DNA from 4 places in the Blastococcus brunescens genome. Region 1 is predicted to be linked to each of the others. Evidence: predicted binding sites of a transcription regulator. Region 1 holds the regulator's gene; each other region holds the start of a gene.
What was found. The regulator LexA, encoded in region 1, represses DNA repair genes until DNA is damaged. The targets are predictions, from matches to a motif close to TCGAACANNTGTTCGA.
Positions count from the first base shown of each region.

Region 2: a site for LexA is predicted at 2,411-2,426, ahead of U6N30_RS06345 (HNH endonuclease signature motif containing protein). Genes of this name have one in related genera too.
Region 3: a site for LexA is predicted at 3,193-3,208, ahead of U6N30_RS25630 (HNH endonuclease signature motif containing protein). Genes of this name have one in related genera too.
Region 4: a site for LexA is predicted at 2,782-2,797, ahead of ruvC (crossover junction endodeoxyribonuclease RuvC). Genes of this name have one in related genera too.

Region 1 is NZ_CP141261.1:3,100,028-3,105,187, reverse strand. It holds gene U6N30_RS20780 (HflX GTPase family protein) at 1-108, shown strand, start outside; gene U6N30_RS20775 (hypothetical protein) at 173-541, shown strand; gene U6N30_RS20770 (phosphatase PAP2 family protein) at 529-891, shown strand; gene U6N30_RS20765 (hypothetical protein) at 1,045-1,911, shown strand; gene lexA (transcriptional repressor LexA) at 1,977-2,573, opposite strand; partial or broken gene U6N30_RS34340 (hypothetical protein) at 2,494-2,802, opposite strand; gene U6N30_RS20755 (LysM peptidoglycan-binding domain-containing protein) at 3,363-3,509, shown strand.
Region 2 is NZ_CP141261.1:922,205-927,364, forward strand. It holds gene cobC (Rv2231c family histidinol phosphate aminotransferase CobC) at 1-309, opposite strand, end outside; partial or broken gene U6N30_RS06340 (cobyric acid synthase) at 428-1,240, opposite strand; gene U6N30_RS06345 (HNH endonuclease signature motif containing protein) at 1,180-2,394, opposite strand; gene U6N30_RS06350 (dihydrofolate reductase family protein) at 2,986-3,225, shown strand; gene U6N30_RS06355 (hypothetical protein) at 3,230-3,676, opposite strand; gene U6N30_RS06360 (FKBP-type peptidyl-prolyl cis-trans isomerase) at 3,721-3,930, shown strand; tRNA gene U6N30_RS06365 (tRNA-His) at 4,040-4,115, opposite strand; partial or broken gene orn (oligoribonuclease) at 4,344-4,811, opposite strand; gene U6N30_RS06375 (hypothetical protein) at 5,086-5,160, shown strand, end outside.
Region 3 is NZ_CP141261.1:3,821,292-3,826,451, forward strand. It holds gene U6N30_RS25615 (geranylgeranyl reductase family protein) at 1-168, opposite strand, end outside; gene U6N30_RS25620 (FAD-dependent oxidoreductase) at 505-681, opposite strand; gene U6N30_RS25625 (phosphoribosyltransferase family protein) at 794-1,066, opposite strand; gene U6N30_RS25630 (HNH endonuclease signature motif containing protein) at 1,697-3,139, opposite strand; gene U6N30_RS25635 (demethylmenaquinone methyltransferase) at 3,287-4,006, opposite strand; gene U6N30_RS25640 (isochorismate synthase) at 4,042-5,160, shown strand, end outside.
Region 4 is NZ_CP141261.1:1,830,202-1,835,361, forward strand. It holds gene pdxS (pyridoxal 5'-phosphate synthase lyase subunit PdxS) at 1-43, shown strand, start outside; gene U6N30_RS12195 (heparan-alpha-glucosaminide N-acetyltransferase domain-containing protein) at 54-701, shown strand; gene U6N30_RS12200 (DUF418 domain-containing protein) at 725-1,150, shown strand; gene pdxT (pyridoxal 5'-phosphate synthase glutaminase subunit PdxT) at 1,174-1,842, shown strand; gene U6N30_RS12210 (YebC/PmpR family DNA-binding transcriptional regulator) at 1,925-2,674, shown strand; gene ruvC (crossover junction endodeoxyribonuclease RuvC) at 2,851-3,384, shown strand; partial or broken gene U6N30_RS12220 (Holliday junction branch migration protein RuvA) at 3,381-3,446, shown strand; gene ruvA (Holliday junction branch migration protein RuvA) at 3,467-3,826, shown strand; gene U6N30_RS12230 (Holliday junction ATP-dependent DNA helicase RuvA) at 3,823-4,011, shown strand; partial or broken gene ruvB (Holliday junction branch migration DNA helicase RuvB) at 4,008-4,877, shown strand; gene U6N30_RS35415 (hypothetical protein) at 4,966-5,160, shown strand, end outside.

The sequences.
Region 1 (5,160 bases):
GGAGAGGTGCTCAGCGAGCGGCACGAGGACGCCGGGACCCGGTTGAGCGCCCGGGTGGACGGCGGACTCGCCGCGACGCTCGAGCAGTTCGCCGATCCGGTCGCCTGACCCCGGGGGCGAGGAACCGGCTCGTCCGGATCACGGACAGGTCACGGCCCGGTACGGTGACGGCGTGACGAGCGGCGTGGTGTGGGACGCCGGCGTGCCCGAGCAGACGCGTGTCGTCTCCATCGGCCGACCGCCATGGTGGCTGATGCTGCTCGCGTTCGTGGTGGGCGGCCTCATCACCGTCGACCTGCTCGCCGGCGGCGTCCTCGAACGGACCGACCTGCGCGTCTCGGAGATCATCGGTGGGTGGGGCCTGCGGGACTCGTCCGCCTACCCGGTCGTCTGGGCGATCACCCAGCTCGGCGGCCGCGCCACCATCCTCGTGGTGCTGGCGATCCTGGTCGGTTACCTGGCCTGGCGGCGGCGCACCTGGCTCCCCTGCTCCGCGTCCTGCTCGCCCTCGGCACGCTCACCGTCGGGGTGTACGCGCTGAAGTTCGGCACCGGCCGGACGGCGCCCGGACACCCCGACGAGCTGTTCTTCCACGCCGACGGCGCCTCGTTCCCGTCGGGTCACGTGGCCAACGCGGTGATCATGTGGGGCGTGGCGCGCTGGCTGGCCGTGGAGTTCGAGCTCCCCGCCCGTGTGCAGCGCGCGTTCTGGTGGCTGAGCCTCGCCGGGCCCGTCGCGACCGGCATCTCGATGGTGTCGCTGGACTTCCACTGGATCACCGACGCGATCGTCGGCGCCGCGGTGGGAATCGTCCTGTTGGGCGTGGTTCACCGACTCGATGCAATCGTTCTGTCACGCTGGGTACGTGCCCGAGGCCGGCAGACCGCGTAGCGGCGTGCGGGGACGGTTGCTGGTCGCCGGGGAGCCCTCGGGACCGGCCTCGTCCTCGGGTCCGCCCTGCCCGCGTACGCCGAGAACGGGGTCGCGACGACGGCCGTCCAGTGCCAGGTCAGTGACCCGCGGCTGGCGGAGATCTCCGGGATCGTGGCCGTCGACAGCGGCGTCCTGGCCATGAACGACGGCGGCGAGGAGCTGGCCGTGCACCTGCTGGACGCCTCGTGCCAGGTCGTCGACTCGCACACAGCCGCGCTGGACCCCTACGACCCCGAGGACATGGCGGTCGGTCCGGACGGGACCGTCTGGCTGGCCGACACGGGCGACAACAACGGCACGCGGACGACCGTGGCGCTGCTGGCCCTCCGGCCCGACGGTTCGACCGGCATCTTCCGGCTCACCTATCCGGACGGGCCCCACGACGCAGAGGCCCTCCTCCTCGCGCCGGACGGGACCCCGTACGTGGTGACCAAGGAGGTGCTCGGCGCGAGCGGGGTGTACAGCCCGACGACGGCCCTCGTGGACGGCGGCACCGTGGCGTTGGCGAAGGTCGCCGGCGTCTCCATGACGCTCACCGGGACGGCGGGCGGGCCCGTGGGCAGCGTCGGGCAGTTGCTGGTCACCGGCGGTGCGGTGTCAGCGGATGGTCAGCGCCTGGCCCTGCGCACGTACACAGATGCCTATGTCTGGCCGCTGACCGGCAGCGATGTCGTCGGCGCCCTCTCGGGCGAACCGTCGGTCATCCCGCTGCCGACCTCGCCCCAGGGCGAGGCGATCACCTTCGCGGCGGACGGGCAGAGCCTGCTGGTCACCAGCGAGGGGCTGCCCGCCGATCTCACCCGCGTCGCCCTCGCCCCGGCGACCGTCGAGGCCACGACGCCGGCCCCCGAGGGGGCGGTCCTGAGCTTCAGCGACCTGACCAGGTCGGGGATGTCGCCCTGGACCTCGGCGCTGATCGCGGCAGGCGTCGCGACGGTGGTCGTCTGGATCGGTGGGATGCTGCGCCGCCGGCCCTGAGGCGCGTGGCCCCGTCAGGAGGCTCACCGCGAGCGTGCGAGCGGTGAGCGGGACGGGGCCCGCTGTCAGACGCGGCGCAGGACGCTGACGACCCGGCCGAGGACGGTCGCGTCGTCGCCCGGGATGGGCTCGTAGGCAGGGTTGTGGGGCAGCAGCCAGACATGGCCGTCGCGTCGCTTGTAGGTCTTGACCGTGGCCTCGCCGTCGATCATCGCGGCGACGATCTCGCCGTTCTCGGCGGTCGGCTGCTGCCGGACCACCACCCAGTCCCCGTCGCAGATGGCGGCCTCGACCATCGAGTCGCCGACCACCTTCAGCATGAAGAGCGTTCCCTCGCCGACGAGCTCGCGCGGGAGGGGAAGACGTCCTCCACGGCCTGTTCGGCGAGCACCGGCCCACCGGCGGCGATGCGGCCGACCAGCGGGACGTACGTCGGGGCCGAGAGCTGCGCGTCGTCCCCTGGGTGAGCTCTGCGGCTGCCGGGAGGTGGTGCGGGGAGTCGCCGGGCAGCCGGACGTCGAGGGCGCGGGGCCGGTTGGGGTCGCGCCGCAGCCAGCCCTTCTTCTGCAGGACGGAGAGCTGGTGGGCGACCGAGGAGGCCGACGACAGGCCGACCGCCTCGCCGATCTCGCGGACCGAGGGGGATAGCCCCGCCGCTCGATCGAGTCGCGGATGACCTCCAGGACCCGGCGCTGGCGCTGGGTCAGGCCGTCGCCGTCGGCACCCCGGTCGGGGAACGAGCGGACCGCTGCCGTTCCCGCCGTCGCGCCGGCGTCCGCCCCCGCCTTGCGGCCGCCTGAGCTCCCGCTCTTCTCCGCCACGTCGCCTCCTCGTCCGCCGCTCGCGCAGCGCCTGTGTCCGTCCATCGGACGGTAGCGCTTCTCGCGGCATCGATCAAACACATGTTCGAAGTCGCAGGTCGTGTCCGGTGGCTTTCGTCGGACCCATGCGGTACACATCGAACAGTCGTTCGATTCGAACAGGCGTTCGACCAAAGGTCGAGCACGAGAGGTGAGGAGGACAGGTCATGGGAAGTGTCGCGCAGGCCGTGCTGGAGTTCGACGAGGAGGTCCAGGCGCCGTGGCGGCCCCGCCTCGTGGTGGTGCACGCCGGCGCCGGGGCCGTCGCCTCCTCGCGCGCCCCCTCGCCCGGCCCTCACGCCGCAGCCCGTCGCGCGTGGGTGTCTGCCGGCCTCCCTCACCCCGGCGCCTCCTGCGCGCCGGATCTCCGCGCCGCGGCCGGAGGGGATGACGGTCCGAGCAGCGGGGTCCGGCGGGGTCGCCCGGCGAACGGTCCCGACGAGGGCCCCTCGGTGGGCCTGCGGCTGACCCGTCGTGCCCGGCGGCTCGCCGTCGTGATGGCACTGGCTCTGGGCGTGGCGCTGGGCTCCTGGGTGGGTCCGCTCCTCGGTGGCGGATCCGACGGGTTGCGGCTGGCGGGGGAGCAGTGTCGTGGTGCAGCCGGGCGACACGTTGTGGTCGATCGCCTCCTCCCTCGAGGTCGACGGTGACGTGCGGTCGGTGATCGACCGGATCCAGGAGCTGAACGGCCTCCGGAGCGCCGACCTGGTGCCGGGGCAGGAGCTCCTCCTCCCGTGATGCAGGGTGTGCGCTCCGCTCGGCGTCTCCGCCTGGTCCGCTCTCCTGACCAGCACGAACGCTGGGCAGAGGTGGTTACGACACCTCTGGCCCGCCGCGGCGATCGCGCCACGGCAATAGGTCCACAACGTCGGGGCGCGACTTCGTCAACCCTCAGTGCGGGCGTCTTCACACTCAGTGGTCACTCCAGCGCTTACGGTCGTCCCGTGTCAGGCGCCATGGAGAACCGAGCAGCTGTGTTCACCAGTCAACCCCAGGCTGTCGAGGTGTATCAGGCAGGAACGTGGTGGGCGGGCGAGCTCCTCGGCTGGCGGCACGACGCCAGTGGCTCCTGCCAGGTGTGGGTGCGGGTCGTCCTGGGGGTGTCGAGGAGACGGCGTGGACCGATCTGGGGTCACTGCGCCTGCCGGAGCGGCACCTCGCCGTGGCGGCACGGCCCGAGCGTCGGGCGGCGTTCGGTCCCGGAACGCAGGAGATGTCCGTCGCGCGGCACCCGTCCGGCCGCCGTAGTCGCTCGGCAGATGCCGACGGAGCCGTCACGGCCGGACTGCCGATGGTGCGCGACCTCTCCGTCGTCCGGGATCTCCCGCCGGCCGGTGGGCGCCGGACCGCTGACGAGACGGCGCAGTTCGCCTCCGTGGGCCGCCGCCGGGCGCCGGAAGAGGCGGAGCAGCAGGCTACCGGGCGCCGCCGCGCCCCGAGACGGCTGAGTCCCCGGCGGTCGGGCGTCGGCGCGCACCGGAGACCGGCGAGGCTCCGGCCGTCGGCCGTCGGCGTGCTCCCGAAGGAACCCCGGCCCGTTCAGCGGCGCCGGCGGTTCCGGGCCGGCACCGTGCGGCCGGAGACCTCGGGCAGCAGCGGCCGGCCGACACGGGCCTGCGTCGGACCGCGTCCGAGGGCGCGTCGGCCACGGCTCGCGTGTCCGCCGGCCCCGTCGACGGTCCGTCGAGGTCGCGTCCGGCGGTTCGGCCGGAGGATTCCGCGCCGCGTGCCGGCTGGACGGCACCCGACGGTCTCGAGCCCGAGCTGCTGACGCGTCCGATGCGTCTCAGCGACCACGTGCCCCACGCCCGCCGTCCCCGCGTCGACGGGTCCGTCCGCGGCGTCTGATTTCCAGGTCTCGGCGCGTTCTCCTCGCGCGCCACGCCGGCTCCCGCCGGCGGACCTCGGGGCGCGGCGCGGCCCTCCTTCCCGCCTTCGGACGTGTGCCGACGGTCGGCTGCCGGCGAGCGACCGCGGGAGCGTCCGCGGTCGGCAGCGAGGCGCCGCACGGGTCGTGCTCTCCGGTCGCCGGAGCCGGAGTCGGTCCGACGGCGCCCGCATCCTGCGGAGGTGATCGGTGATCGCAGGCGAGCTTCCGGCGGCCTCGTCGTCGGGCCGACCCGACGCCCCGGCGCGTCCTCCCGGCGTGTCGTGTGACTCGTGGGGAGCGATGTCCTCCCTGGTGACAGCAGTGTCTGGACGGAACACGCCGAGCGTCGGATCGCTTGCACATCTTGTGTGGCTCGGCCTAGGGTTCCCCTACATCTAGTAGTTACAGAGTTGTAAGCCTGTCCACAGGCTGGTCCCCAGGTTCTCCCGGGACGTCCACCGGATGTCCCCAGGAGGGTCCACAGGACCGGCCGTCGGACGGCCCCGACTGGTCGGAAGG
Region 2 (5,160 bases), 2.2 Mb from region 1:
CCGGACCTCGGCCGGCAGCAGGCCGAGCCCGTCGACGGTGCCGGCGCGCGACTCGACGTCGTCGGTGATGGTGCGCGCCAGCATCTGGTGACCGCCGCAGATGCCGAGCAGCGGCCGGCCCTCGGCGGCGTGGCGGCCGACGGCCGCGGCCATGCCGGTCTCCCGGAGCCAGGCGAGGTCGGCCACCGTCGCGCGGGTGCCGGGCAGCACGACGAGGTCGGCGTCGGCGAGCTCCTCGGGGCGGGTGGCGTACCGGACCAGGACGCCGGGCTCGGCGGCGAGGGCGTCGAGATCGGTGAAGTTCGACAACCGGGGAGCCGGGCGACCGCGACGCGGAGGACGTCCTCGCCGAGGGCCGGCCTCCGGACGTCGCCGCGGGGACGTTCAGCGAGTCCTCGACGTCGAGCTCCAGGCCGCCCAGCCACGGGAGCACGCCCAGCGTGGGCCGGCCGGTGAGCCGCTCCAGTGCGACCAGCCCGGGCTCCAGCAGGCGGACGTCGCCGCGGAACTTGTTCACGAGGAAGCCGGCCACCAGCCGCTGGTCGGCCGGTGGCATCAGCGCGACCGTGCCGTAGAGGGCGGGGAACACGCCTCCGCGGTCGATGTCGCCGACGACCAGCACCGGCAGGTCGGCCGCCGTGGCCAGGCCCATGTTGGCGATGTCGTCGGCGCGCAGGTTGATCTCGGTGGGGGAGCCGGCGCCCTCGCAGATGACGACGTCGAACCGGCGTCGCAGGTCCGCGAGGCAGTCGAGCACCTGCTCGTGCAGGGCGGCCTTCATCGGCCGGTAGGACAGCGCGGTGACGTCGCCGACCGGTCGTCCCATCAGGACGACCTGGCTCGAGTCGTCGCCGCCGGGCTTGAGCAGCACCGGGTTCATCGCCGCTTCGGGCTCGACGCGGGCGGCGGCGGCCTGCATGACCTGTGCCCGGCCGATCTCCGCGCCGTCGGCGGTGACCATGGAGTTGTTGCTCATGTTCTGTGCCTTGAAAGGGGCCACGGACACGCCCTGGCGCACCAGCCAGCGGCAAAGCCCGGCGGTCACGACCGACTTGCCGGCGTCCGACGTCGTCCCCGCCACGAGCAGCGCTCCACCCGAGACGAGGTTCGTCCCGCTGGTGCTCACGGCGCACATGATGCCGAGGGTCCTCGGAGGGCCGCCACCCGGATCCCACCGCCTCAGACGAGGAGTGGCGTGCCGACGAAGATCTCGGTGTCGTCGGGGCGCCAGGTGCGCCATCGCCCGTCGGGTTGTCGTTCGACCCGGAACCCGTGATGCACCTTGGTGTGGTGCCGTTCGCACAACAGGGCTGAGTTCTCGAGGCTGGTCTCGCCCTCGTCCAGGACCCACTCCTGAACATGGTGGACGTCGCACCAGTGCGTGGGCGCTTCGCAGCCGGCGAACACGCAGTGCCGGTCCCGGACCTCGACCGCCCGACGCAGACCCGGCGGGACGATCCGCTTGCTCCGGCCGTGATCGAGCACCTGCCCTTCGGGGCCCATGACGACCCGGCTGACGTTGCCGTCGCAGGCCAGCCAGCGGGCCCGGGCGGCGGAGATGGTGGCGCCGAAGCCCATGTCCGCCGCACCGGGCCCGGTCGCGGGGTCGGCCAGGTCCTCGATCCGGATCAGAGCGACGACGTGGGGCTTGACGGTGCGCAGGATCGGCGCCTGCCCGGAGGCGAGGGTGACGTCGGCCCACTGCACGAGCGCGTCCCCGAGCTGCTGGGGGCGGGTCCGCAGGTCACCGGCCGGGCGGGAAGCCTGCAGGAACGACTCCAGCACCGAGCACACTTTCTCCCCGCCGACGGCGTCGAGCTCGAAGCGGCCGGTGACGGTGCCGTCGTCGTGCCGGGCGATCCACACCGCCCGCTGCTCGGTGGGATCGGGTTCGGTGCCGTCGGGGTCCAGACAGGCCAGGAAGTGCTGCACGACTGTGCCGAGTGCGGCGTGGACCTGCGTCGAGGCGACCTCGGCCAGCGTCGCATCCACCTCGGCCAGATCCACGCCCTGCCCGACGGCCTCGGCCTGCACCTGCACGGCGGCGACCGGGGCGATCACGCTCACCTGCTCGGCGGTCACCGCGCCGGCGGCGAACGCCGCCGCGACCGCGGGCAGCTGCTCCAGCGCCCGCCCGTTGCCGACCAGCCGCCCCGCCTCTCGGGCCGAGAGCCGCAGGTGCCCGCGCAGCCACGACCGCATCGACACCAGCCCGTCGCGCTCGGGGGCCTGCATGGTCTCGGCCCGGCGCACCGTCGAGGTGAGCTCGGCGTCCACGGCGTTGCGCACCGCCACCAGCAGCGCCGTGCGGTCCAGCACCTGATCGGCGGACACCAGGCCCGCCAGCGGCTCGGCGTCCAGGGAGTCCAGCAGGGACTGCAGCAGCTCCCGCACGCCACCTCCCACTCGTTCGATCAGGTGTTCGAAGTCTAGCGCAGAGGAGGCCGCCCCGCACAGCGAATCCCCAGGTCAGGACCCTGTTCACAGAGTGGGCGGGCGCCCTTGACACCTCGCGCAGGTGCAGCGATGACTTCCGGGTCCGGGGATGGTCCAACTACCGTCGACCACCCAGGAGGAGTCCCGTGGAACAGCTGCTCAGAGTCCAGAACTTCACGGTCTCGCGCGACGGCTTCGGCGCCGGGGAAGGCCAGCGCCTGGAGCGTCCGTTCGGGCACGCCAACCCCGGGGAACTGATGGCCTGGGCCCTCGGCACGGCGAGCTTCCCCAACCGCGCCGATCCCGGGGGCAGCCGTGGTCTGGACGACTACTTCACGCGCGACTTCGCCCACAACATGGGCGCGGAGATAATGGGGCGGAACAAGTTCGGTCCGCAGCGCGGTCCGTGGCAGGACCACGAGTGGCAGGGCTGGTGGGGTGACGAGCCTCCGTTCCACACCCCGGTGTTCGTCATGACCCATCACGAGCGTCCCTCGTTCTCCCTCTCCGACACCACGTTCCACTTCGTCGGCGGGGGCCGCGACGGTCCTGGACCAGGCGAAGGAGGCAGCCCGGGGCAAGGACGTCCGGCTCGGTGGCGGGGCCACCGTCATCCGGCAGTTCCTCGACGCCGACCTCGTCGACACGCTGCACGTCGCGGTCGCGCCGGTGGAGCTCGGATCCGGGACGAGGCTGTGGGAGTCACCTGACGAGCTGCGCGACCGGTTCCACGTCGACGTCGTGCCCAGCGCGAGCGGCGTGACCCACCACCTGTTCTGGCGGAAGTGACCGCTCAGCCGATCCTGGTGCCCGCGATGGCGGCAGTGGTGCTGCGGCCTCCGGACGAGTACGTGCACTGACCGAGCGGCCCTGCCCGGCCGGACCCGGTGCCCGTGGTCCACTGGGAAGGAAGCACGGCGGGCAGCCCGTCGTCCCCGTCGTCCAGGAGATCCATGAACCGCCGCACCACCCCGCGCGTGCTCGCCGTCGCGACCGCCGTCGTCCTGACCCTCACCGCCTGCGGCGACGACGACGAGGACGAGAGCGGCAGCGGGACGGCGTCGCAGGCCTGCGAGACCCGGTCGGAGACGGCCGACGCCCCGGAGGAGATCTCCACGGACCTCTCCGAGAAGCCCGAGGTGCCGGCGTCGGATGCCCCACCGCCCTGTGGCCTCGTGATCAGCGACGTCGCGGTCGGCGACGGCGCCGAGGCCGTCGACGGCACGACGGTCGCGCTCAAGTACGTGGGCGCGTTCTACGAGACGGGGAGGAGTTCGACTCCTCGTGGAGCCGGGGGCGGACGACACGCTGCCGGTGGTCGTCGGGGCCGGACAGGTCATCCCCGGATTCGAGCAGGCGATCACCGGTATGCAGGTCGGCGGCCGGCGGATGGTCACCATCCCCAGCGACCTCGGCTACGGCCCTTCGGGTCAGGGCCCGATCCCCGGCGACGCCACCCTCGTCTTCGTCCTCGATCTGGTCGAGGTCGTCTGACGCGAGCACGGCACGAGAACTTGTCGAGCCGGGACGCCGGCTGGATCCGAGGCGAGTGCGCGAACGGCGCGAAGGCCCTGGTCGGAGAACCGACCAGGGCCTTCGTGCGTGGGGTGAGTGACGGGGCTCGAACCCGCGACACCCAGGATCACAACCTGGTGCTCTACCGACTGAGCTACACCCACCATCGGTTCCCCGGGCGCACGCGCCTGAGGGGAACCGGCGCAACGATACCGGAGGTGGTCAGGCTCCTGACGCGGCCGGGGAGGAGCGTCGTCCGCGGGGTTGGCGTCGCCGGCGGCGAGGACCTCGGCGAAGGTGCCGATGACCTCCTCGGCCGCGCCCTTCGCCTGGTCGCTGCTGGGGCCGGGTGCCGCCACGAACAGCGTCCGCCGGTAGTAGGCCAGCTCGCGGATCGACTCGATGATGTCGGCCAGGGCGCGGTGGGCGAGGCCCTTCGGCGGCTGGGCGAAGTAGACCCGGGGGAACCAGCGACGGGCCAGCTCCTTGATGGAGGAGACGTCGACCATCCGGTAGTGCAGGTGGTCGTCGAGCTCGGGCATGTCGCGGGCGAGGAAGCCGCGGTCGGTGCCGATCGAGTTGCCGCACAGCGGGGCGGTGCGCCGCTCGGGCACCCAGCGCTTGATGTAGGCCAGCACCTGCTGCTCGGCCTCGGCCACCGTGAGCGTCGAGGCCCGGACGGCGTCGGTGAGCCCGGACTTCCGGTGCATCTCGACCACGACCTCGTTCATGCCGTCGAGGTCGGCGTCGTCCGCCGCGATGATCAGGTCCAGCCCGGGGTCGAGCACGTTGAGCTCGGAATCGGTCACCACCACGGCGACCTCGATGAGCTTGTCCTTGACGATGTCGAGCCCGGTCATCTCGCAGTCGATCCAGACCAGGTGTCCTGCGCTCTCTGCCACGTCGCCCGACAGTACGCATCGTGCGCACCGCCCGCCCCGCCTGTCCGGGCACTAGCGCACGCGTCGCGACTGCGCCAGTCGGAGGCTCGGAATCGGTGAGCCGCGCCGCTAGGGTCGGGTGACGTCCACCGAGTGCGAGGAAGTTTCCGTGCCCTCTCCTGCAGCACCCGCCCCCGTCCGGCCGGCGGTCCCGCCGGCCCCGGGAACCCTGCGCGCCGGGATCGCCCACCCGTTGGCGACCCTCCGCTGGCTCTGGCTGGCCTACATGACCCCAGGGCACCCGGGGCGGTTCACGAACCAGACCGAG
Region 3 (5,160 bases), 720 kb from region 1:
GTAGCCCGGCATGGAGGCTGCGGTCGGCCCCTCGGGGGCGAGGTCGAAGGAGATGTCCAGGTAGTCGTCGGCGGCGCGAGGGCTGGCGACGTAGCGGCGGACGGCCACGCCGAGCGGCCGGTCCTCGCGGCGGGCCAGACCGAGAGCCTTGGCCAGGCGTCCGGACACCCCTCCGCGGAGACGACGAGCGGAGCGCGGACCTCCCCGGCACCTTGTCGGCCCCAGCGGTGAAACGGACACCGGCGACCCGCCCCGCCTCGTCGAACAGGGGATCGGTGACGGTGACCTCGGTGTGCAGGCGCGCGCCCGCGGCCCGGGCGTGCGCGGCGAGCCGGGCGTCGAGCTCGCTGCGCCGGCAGACCAGGCTGTAGGCCGGCCACGTGCTCAGCTGCGGCCAGTCGACCTCGACGACCTGCTCGCCGCCGGTCACCCGCAGGCCCTTGTGCCGCACCCAGCCGGAAGTGTCGAGGCGCAGGTCGTCGAGCGCCTTCACCCCGCGCGGGGTCAGGCCGTCGCCGCACACCTTCTCACGGGGAAGGCCGCCTTCTCCAGGACGACGACGTCGAGCCCGGCCTGCGCCAGCCACCACGCGGCGCTCGAACCGGCCGGGCCCGCGCCGACCACGACCACGTCGGCGCCCGCGTCCGCGCCGAGTGGTGCTGCGGTCGTCGTGCCGGGCACGCGGCGCCTCCTCCGAATCCACAGACCTTGTGAATTGGTTCACAAAGTCGCTCGTTCCGAGTCTAGGCCCGGGTGTGAGGTACCTGACAGCGGCCCCCGCCGGTGCGCTCGGTCACACCGGGTGCAGTGCTCCGCGGACCTCCGCGTCCGTGGTCTGGCCGAAGTCGCCGTAGGCCTGCCCGACGGCTCGGAACGCAGCCGGCGCGACCAGGCAGAGCACCTCGTCGACCAGCGGTTCGAGGACGGCGAGGGCGCGCGGGGAGCCCACGGGAACGGCGACGGTGACCGACGCCGGCCCTCCGGCGCGGACGGCGACGACGGCCGCGTGCATGGTGGCGCCCGTGGCCAGCCCGTCGTCGACGAGGACGACGGTCCGGCCCGCCACCGGAACGGGGGCCGACCCTCGCGGTAGGCCGCCTCGCGGCGGCGCAGCTCCACCAGCTCCCGCCGCCCGACCTCCTCGAACACGGCGGGCTCCACGCCGGCGGCTGCGAGGACGGAGTCCACCCGCACGGTCTCGACGGCGTCCCCGACGGCCGCGATCGCGCCCATGGCCAGCTCGGGCTGCCCGGGCAGCCCCAACTTCCGGACGACGAGGACGTCCAGGGGGCGCACAGGGCCGCGGCCACCTCGGCCGCGACGACCACGCCTCCCCGTGGGAGACCGAGCACGAGCGGATCGGTCGGTTCCCGTCGGGCGAGGTGTTCCCCAGTGTCCGCCCGGCAGCCCGGCGGTCCGCGAAGCGCCGGCCGTCCACGACGAGCCTCTAGAGCGGCTCGGGCGTCGGTGCCGGCGGCGGCGCCGTCGGATCCGTGGGATCCGGCGTCGGGTACGGGGCCGGTACGGGTGGCGGGATCGGGTCCGTCGGGGACGGCGAGGGACCCGGCGGCTGCGGCGCGGGCGGCGGGGTCGTCATGGGCCGACGCTAGAACCGGCGGGGCACGACGGGAACCCCGATCGACCCCGATCGACCCGGGGCAGCGGAGGCTAGTCGACGGTGGCCGGCCGTCGGTGGTCAGAACGGCGGCTGTTCCACCGGCGGGGGTGGTGGCGCGGGCAAGGCCCATTGCTCCATGCCGTCGCGAAGACCCGGTGGCCGGGTGGTGCGGGTGATCCCGCTCGGCGTGGTGACCCGCAAGGTCCCGTCGGGCAACAGCTCGAAGCGCCAGTTCCGGGCGAAGGTCTTCAGCCGGTGGTGGCCGCGGCACAGGCAGCAGAGGTTCTCGCAACCGGTGCGCCCGCCGCAGTCGTAGGCGACCACGTGGTCGGCATCGGTCAGCCCGGCGGGCCGCGAGCAGCCCGGATGCCGGCAGGTCCGGTCGCGCAGCCTCAGGAACCGGTCCTGCGCGGCGGACGGCCGGTACCCGTCGACCGCGGCCGGCGCGGTGAGCACGGGACAGCGGCAGGTCGCGTCCCGTCCGTGCGCCGGGCAGCCACGGGCGGCGAGCCGCGCCAGCTCGCCGGCGGTCACACAGGCGAGCAGGGCGCCGCGCTCGTCGGTCAGGGCGACCTCGAGGCTGCCACCCCGGGGTGCCCGGACCCCGAGGGCATCGAGTTCGGCGAGCAGCTCGCGCAGGTGCCCGGCTGTGATCGGGGTGCCGTCGACGGTGGGGCCGAGGTTTCCGCCGACGGTGCCGACGCCTCCCGGGTGCAGGGCGGCCAGTGGAGCCAGCACGGTGACGTGCCCGGTGAAGCCCGGGCCCGGACCGCCGCCCGGACGCAGCACCATCGCCGCGTGGGCCTCGGCCCGGAGAACGCCGATGGGCCGGTCATCGCCGGTGGTCCTGGCCAGTTGCGCGGCCTGGTCGATCGTCGACCACATCGCCGCCGCGAGAGCCGAGGGCAGCTCGGTGGACAGGGCGGACATCCCGTCACCGGTGGGCCGGGTGCGCACGTCTGCCCGCCGCTCGGCCTCGATGCGGCGCCGTTCGGCGAACTCCTCGTCCGCCGCCATGGCCGCCGCGATCAACCGGCGCCGCAGCCGACCCGACGACAGGCCTGCCGCTACGGGGAGGAGCGCCGGCACGACCTCCTCGACCACCTCGTCGGAGGCGCTGCCGAGCACGTCGGCGAACACCCGCGCCCGGAACCAGTCGAGGTCGCCGGCTGCGCAGGCCTCGTGCACGGCAGGCATCCGCTCGGTCAGCACCCAGGCGTCGGTCAGCAGATCCGCGGCGAACGGGCGGGAGCAGTTGAGCACGAGAGCCAGCTCGTCCGGCAGGAACTCGCTCGTCCCGGGCACCGGCGACCCCGCACCGCGCCGTCGCGCACCGGGATGGCCCGGGGCGGGTCGTCGGTGTCGGGCCGGTCGGCGGCCAGGGCCACCATCAGCTCGGCCTCGTAGGCGGCCTCCATCGCCTTCCGGGCCTGGAGCCGCTGCAGCTCCTCGGCCTTCTCCTCGGCGGACAGCGCGCTCGCAGGCAGCCGCGGCACCGCCGGCGGCCGCGCCAGCAGCCACCCGATCAGCGCACCCTCCACGGGGCTGCGACGGAGCTCGGCGGTGGGCACGGATCGAACATACGTACGGGGTACGACAGTTCTGGGAGTCCCGGCCTACAGGGCCGGGCCGGGCGGGGCTGCCGGGAGCAAGGCCGGGAGGAGATCGTCAGACGCGGCGGGCGCGGTGGAGCGCGACGATCCCGCCGGTGAGGTCGTGCCAGGCGACCTCACCCCAGCCGGCCTCCTGCACCCGGCGGGCGAGGGCCGCCTGGTCGGGCCACGCGCGGATCGATTCGGCGAGGTAGACGTAGGCCTCGGGGTTGCTCGAGACCGCGCGGGCGATCCGCGGCAGGGCCTTCATCAGGTACTCGGTGTAGACGGTGCGGAACGGTGCCCAGGTCGGCGAGGAGAACTCGCAGATCACGAGCGTGCCGCCGGGCCGCGTCACCCGTCGGAACTCGCGCAGCGCGGCGTCGGGATCGGCCACGTTGCGCAGGCCGAAGGAGATGACGACGCCGTCGACGCTCTCGTCGGCCAGGGGCAGCGCCATCGCGTCGCCGGCGACCTTGGGCACCGGCCGCGCGGCACCGGCGCGCAGCATGCCCTGGGAGAAGTCACACGCGATCGCGGTGACCCCGCCCGCGGCCAGCTCCACCGTGGAGACCGCCGTCCCGGCCGCGACGTCGAGCACGGTCTGGCCGGGGCGTGCCCCCAGCGCCTCCCGGGTGGCCCGCCGCCAGGAGGCGTCGAGCCCCGCGGAGAGCACGGTGTTGGTGATGTCGTAGCGCTTCGCGACCCGGTCGAACATCGCCGCGACGTCGGCCGGCTGCTTGTCCAGTCCGGCCCGCAGGCCGGCGGTGTGTGCGCTGTCTCGCCGGTCTCCCACGGCACCGACGCTACCGGGCCTCCTACTCTGGACACGTGACAGCGGCTGCCCTGACCTCGTCGGAGGCCGCTGCGCGCACCGTGACGACCGTCCGCACCGGGGCCGCCGGTGGGCTGCTCGACCGGCTCCCCGCCGACGGCGCGCTGTCCTGGGTCCGCCGTGGCGAGGGCCTGGTCGGCTGGGGCGAGGCGGCGCGGCTCGAGGTCTCGGGGCCCCGCGCGCTCGAGGAGGCCGCCGCCTGGTGGTCGGACTTCACCGGCGGTCTCGACACCGACGACGAGCTCGGCGTCGCCGGCTCCGGACCGGTCCTCTTCGCGAGCATCGCGTTCGACCCCCGCGCCGGGACGTCGGTCTTCGTCGTCCCCGATGTCGTCCTGGGCCGGCGTGACGGCGTGGCCTGGCTGACGACGGTCGGCGACGTCGACCCGCGCGACGTCCTCCTCCCCGCCCAGTCCGACGACGGCCCCGCACCCCGTCTGCGGTACGCCGACGGCGCCCTCGACCCGGCCACCTGGTGCGCCGCGGTCGCCGAGGCGGTGACCCGGATCGACGCCGGTGAGCTGGAGAAGGTGGTGCTCGCCCGCGACCTGCTCGTCTCCGCCGACGTCCCCCTCGACCCGCGGCGGCTGCTGCGCCGGCTCGCGGCCCGCTTCCCGGACTGCTGGACGTTCGCCGTCGACGGCCTGCTCGGCGCGACCCCGGAACTCCTCCTGCGCCGCACCGGGCGGCAGCTCTCCGCCCGGGTGCTGGCCGGTACCGCGCCGCGCGGGGCGGGTGCCGACGACGAGCGGCTGGCCGCGGCGCTCATCGGCTCGGCCAAGGACCGGTCCGAGCACGCCCTCGCCGTGGACTCGCTGGTGCGCGCCCTCGAGCCGTTCTGCGCGACGCTGGATGCTCCCGAGGAGCCCGACCTGCTCACCCTCGCCAACGTCCGGCACCTGGCCAGCGACGTGACCGGCACGCAGCGCCGCACCGGGGCCAGGAGCCGGGCGGGGCTGCTCGAGCTCGTCGGCGCGGTGCACCCCACGGCCGCCGTGTGCGGCACCCCGACGCCGGGCGCCGCGGCCGTGATCGCCGAGCTCGAGGGCATGGACCGCGGCCGCTACGCCGGTCCGGTCGGCTGGCTCGATGCCCGGGGCGACGGCGAGTTCGGG
Region 4 (5,160 bases), 1.3 Mb from region 1:
CACGCTCTCGGAGAGCGAGCGGTACGCCACCCGCGGGTGGTGAACCGCCGTTGGTGAGCCCGGACCTCCGGCGCCGCATCCCCGGGCTGGACGTCGCACGCGGGCTCGCCGTCCTCGGCATGTTCGCCGCCCACATGCGCGTGGGCGGTGAGCTCCGACCGGATCCGCAGACCTGGTCCGCGCTGGTCGACGGCCGCTCGTCGATCGTCTTCGCCACCCTGGCCGGCGTCTCGGTCGCGCTCCTCTCGGGGCGCGCCGAGCCGCCCGAAGGCCTGGACCTGTCGCGGGTGCGGCTGCGGATCTTCATCCGGGCCCTGTGGGTGTTCGCGATCGGCTGGGCCCTGCAGCAGCTCGACACGTTCGTGGCGGTGATCCTGGGCGTCTACGGGGTGCTCTTCGTCCTGGTGCTGCCGTTCCTGCGCTGGCCGGTGCGCCGCCTCCTCGTCACCGCGGCCGTCGTCGCGGCCGCCGTTCCGCCGCTGCTCGTGGTCCTCGGCCAGGCGCTCACCGTGGCCGACATGGACGGTGCGCTCGCCGCGGACCTGCTGGTCACCGGCTACTACCCGGCGCTGCTGTGGCTCGCCTTCGTCCTGGTCGGCCTGGCGGTGGGGCGCCTGGACCTGGCCTCCGTCGCGGTACGACGCCGGCTGGCAGCGGCGGGAGCGGCGGCCGCGGTCGTCGGCTACGGCGGGGCTGGCTGAGCACCCGGCTGCTCGCCGACGGGGTGCCGTCCGCGGGTCCCGAGACGGGCTTCACCGTCCCGGACGTGTTCAGCGTCCGCTGGCTGACCGGCGCCGAACCGCACAGCGGCACGACCTTCGAGGCGGTCGGCTCCACCGGGTTCGCCGTCCTGGTGCTGGTCGCGTGCCTGCTGGCGGCGGAGCGGCTGCCGCGGGCCACCGCGCCGCTCGCCGCGGTGGGGGCGCTCGCGCTGACCGTGTACACCGTCCACGTCGTGGCCATCCGGGTCCTCATGGACATCGCTCCGGGGACGGCGCAGGGGCCGGTCGCGTGGCTGTGGTTCACCCTGTGCGCGCTGGTCGGCGCCACCGTCTGGCGGCGCACGGTGGGCCGCGGACCGCTGGAGTGGCTGCTCACCTGGACGTCGAGCAGGGCGGCCGGGCTCGCCCCGTCGTCCCCGGCGGTGTGAGGCGGGCCGTAGCCTGCGCAGTCGTGCTCAGCGGAACCGACCGGCCCGTCATCGGGGTCCTCGCGCTCCAGGGCGACGTCCGGGAGCACCTGGCGGCGCTGCTCGAGCTGGGCGCGGACCCGGTCGCGGTCCGTCGCCCCGAGGAGCTGGCCGCCGTCGACGGGGTGGTGCTGCCCGGTGGTGAGTCGACGACGATCGTCAAGCTGGCCGCCCGGTCCGGCCTGCTCGGCCCGCTCCGTTCCGCCGTCCGCTCGGGTCTCCCTGCGTACGGCTCCTGCGCCGGGATGATCCTGCTGGCCGACCGGATCCTCGACGCACCGCCGGACCAGGAGACGATCGGCGGGATCGACGTGACCGTCCGCCGCAACGCCTTCGGCCGCCAGATCGACTCGTTCGAGTCCGTGGTCGACCTCGGGCTCGACGGTGGCCCGCTGCACGCGGTCTTCATCCGCGCGCCGTGGGTGGAGGAGGCCGGCGAGGGGGTCGAGGTGCTCGGGCGCGTCGTGGGCGGAGCGGCCGACGGTAGGATCGTCGCGGTCCGCCAGGGGAACCTGGTGGCCACGAGCTTCCACCCCGAACTGACCGGGGACCGCCGGGTGCACGCGCTGTTCGTCGACATCGTCAGGTCGTCGGTGGCGGCAGCTCACCCGGCCGAGCAGGCCGGCACCGCTGCCGGGGACGAGAGGGGTTAGCCGTGAGCGAGCTTGCGAGCTCAGCGATGAGCAGAGCAGCGGGGCCGCGAACGCGGCCGACGAGCGCCAGCGAGGAGGACTCGTGAGCGGCCATTCCAAGTGGGCGACGACGAAGCACAAGAAGGCCGGGATCGACGCCAAGCGCGGCAAGCTCTTCGCCAAGCTGATCAAGAACATCGAGGTCGCCGCCCGCACCGGTGGCGGTGACCTCTCCGGGAACCCGACGCTCTTCGACGCGGTCCAGAAGGCGAAGAAGAGCTCGGTCCCCAACGACAACATCGACCGCGCCGTCAAGCGCGGCGCGGGGCTCGAGGCCGGCGGCGTCGACTACCAGGGCATCACCTACGAGGGCTACGCCGCGGGCGGTGTCGCCGTCCTCATCGAGTGCCTGACGGACAACAAGAACCGCTCGGCCATGGAGGTCCGCACCGCCATGACCCGCAACGGCGGGAACATGGCCGACCCCGGCTCGGTCTCCTACCTCTTCTCCCGCAAGGGCGTGGTGGTCGTGCCGAAGGCCGACGGGGTCGACGAGGACGGCGTGCTCATGGCGGTCCTGGACGCCGGCGCCGAGGAGGTGCGCGACCTCGGCGACACCTTCGAGGTGGTCAGCGAGCCCGGCGACCTGGTGGCCGTCCGCACGGCGCTGCAGGACGCCGGGATCGACTACGACTCGGCCGAGGCCGGGTTCGCGCCCAGCGTGACCGTCGAGCTCGACGAGGACGGCGCGGGCAAGGTCTTCCGGCTCATCGACGCGCTCGAGGACCTCGACGACGTGCAGAACGTGTACGCGAACTACGACGTGTCCGACGAGGTGCTGGAGAAGATATAGGACCCCCTCCTCCTCACCCCTCGCACGCTCGGGGCCAGCCTCTGGAGGGGCCGACGGCTGGGTGCGTGTCGTGCTGCCGTGCTGACGGATGGCCGGGCTAGCCTCGGTCGAACAGGCGTTCGGTCGGCGGGGAGGCTTTCCATGCGGGTGCTCGGTATCGACCCGGGCCTCACCCGGTGCGGGTGGGGGTCGTCGACGGCCGCCCCGGCGCGCGGCCGACGGCGGTCGGGGTCGGTGTGCTCCGGACGATGGCCGAACTCGATCTCGAACTGCGGCTGCTCGAGCTGCACACCGGGGTGACCGCCCTGCTGCGCGAGCACCGGCCCGACGTGGTGGCGATCGAGCGCGTCTTCACCCAGAACAACAAGGGCACCGCCATGGGGACGGCGCAGGCCGCGGGTGTGGCGGCGCTCGCCGCCGCGCAGGCCGACCGTCCGGTCGCCTGGCACACCCCCAGCGAGGTCAAGGCGGCCATCTCGGGCAACGGCCGCGCAGACAAGGAGCAAGTCACCCTCATGGTCACCCGTGTGCTGGGTCTCACCGAGGCACCCAAGCCCGCCGACGCGGCCGACGCGCTGGCCCTGGCGGTCTGCCACGCCTGGCGGGGCCCCGCCCAGCAGCGGCTGCGGGCCGCCGCGCTCGCGGGCGGGATCGGGGCGCCGATCCGCCGGACGACCCTGCCGCGGTGGACGGGGGTGGCCGCACGATGATCGCCTCGCTCTCCGGCCGGGTGGCCGCGGTGTCCCCGGACGGCGCTGTCGTGGAGGTCGGCGGCATCGGGCTGGCCGTGCAGTGCACGCCGGGCACCATCGCCCGGCTGCAGGTCGGGAGAACGCCCGCCTGTCCACCAGCCTGGTCGTCCGGGAGGACTCGCTCACCCTCTACGGCTTCGCCGACGACGACGAGCGCCAGCTCTTCGAGCTGCTGCAGACCGCCAACGGGGTCGGTCCGCGGCTCGCCCAGGCGGTCCTGGCCATCCACCCGCCGCGCGAGGTGCGCCGTGCGGTCTCGATGGCCGACGTCACGGCGCTGATGCAGGTGCCGGGCATCGGCAAGAAGGGCGCCGAACGGCTGATCCTGGAACTGCGCGACCGGCTCGGCTCCTCACCTCCGACACCGTCCTCGACGCGCCGTCCGGCCTGCCGTCGGTGACGCCGGTCGCGCCGTGGCGGGACCAGCTCACGTCGGCCCTGGTCGGCCTCGGCTGGTCGGGCAGGGAGGCCGACACCGCCCTGACCCAGCTCGCCCCGGTCGCCGACGAGCAGATCGCGGCCACCGGCTCGGTGGAGGTCGCGGTCCTCCTGCGCCAGGCGCTGCAGCTGCTGGGTAGATCATGAGCTCGCCGTTCGACCGGCCGCTGGCCGGGGAGGTCGACGGCAGCCTGGGCCAGGACGCCGGGGTCTCGCCGCTGGCCGGCGACGAGGAGCGGGTGGTCGAGTCCGCGCTGCGCCCGCACTCGCTGCACGACTTCATCGGCCAGCCCAAGGTCTCCCGCCAGCTGGCGCTCGTGCTGGAAGGCGCGAAGCGACGGGGCCGGCCGCCGGACCACGTGCTGCTGTCCGGGCCGCCCGGGCTGGGGAAGACCAGCCTCGCGCTCATCATCGGCTCCGAGCTGGGCACCGCGGTGAAGATCACCAGCGGCCCGGCGATCGAGCGCTCCGGCGACCTCGCCGCGATGCTGTCCAACCTGGCGCCCGGTGATGTCCTCTTCATCGACGAGATCCACCGCATCGCCCGGCCCGCCGAGGAGCTGCTGTACATGGCGATGGAGGACTTCCGGGTCGACGTGGTGGTCGGCAAGGGGCCCGGCGCGACGGCCATCCCGCTCGAGATCAGCCCCTTCACCCTGGTCGGCGCCACCACCCGGGCCGGTCTGCTCACCGGCCCGCTGCGCGACCGGTTCGGTTTCGTCGGCCAGATGGAGTTCTACGACGTGGCGGAGCTGCAGCAGGTGCTGCGCCGCAGCGCCGACCTGCTCGGCGTCGACCTCACCGAGGACGGCTCCGTGGAGATCGCCGGCCGCTCCCGTGGCACGCCCCGCATCGCCAACCGGCTGCTGCGCCGGGTGCGTGACTACGCCGAGGTCGAGGCCGACGGGCGGGTCACCCGTGACGTCGCCCAGGCGGCGCTCGCGCTCTACGACGTCGACGTGCTGGGCCTGGACCGGCTCGACCGGGCCGTGCTGGAGGCCCTCGTCGTGCGGTTCGGGGCGGGCCGGTCGGCGTCGCCACCTTGGCGGTCGCGGTGGGGAGGAGCCGAACACGGTCGAGGAGGTCTGCGAGCCCTTCCTCGTGCGGGCCGGGCTGCTGGCCCGCACGCCGCGTGGCCGGGTGGCGACCGAGGCCGCGTGGCACCACCTGGGGCACCCGCTGCCGCGCGGCGGAGCGCTGCTCAGCGGGGCCGGCGGGGTGCTCGGCGGGGAACCGGCACACCGACGACCCCGGGTCCGTCGTCAGAGCCCCTGTTCGACGCATAGACTCACGAGC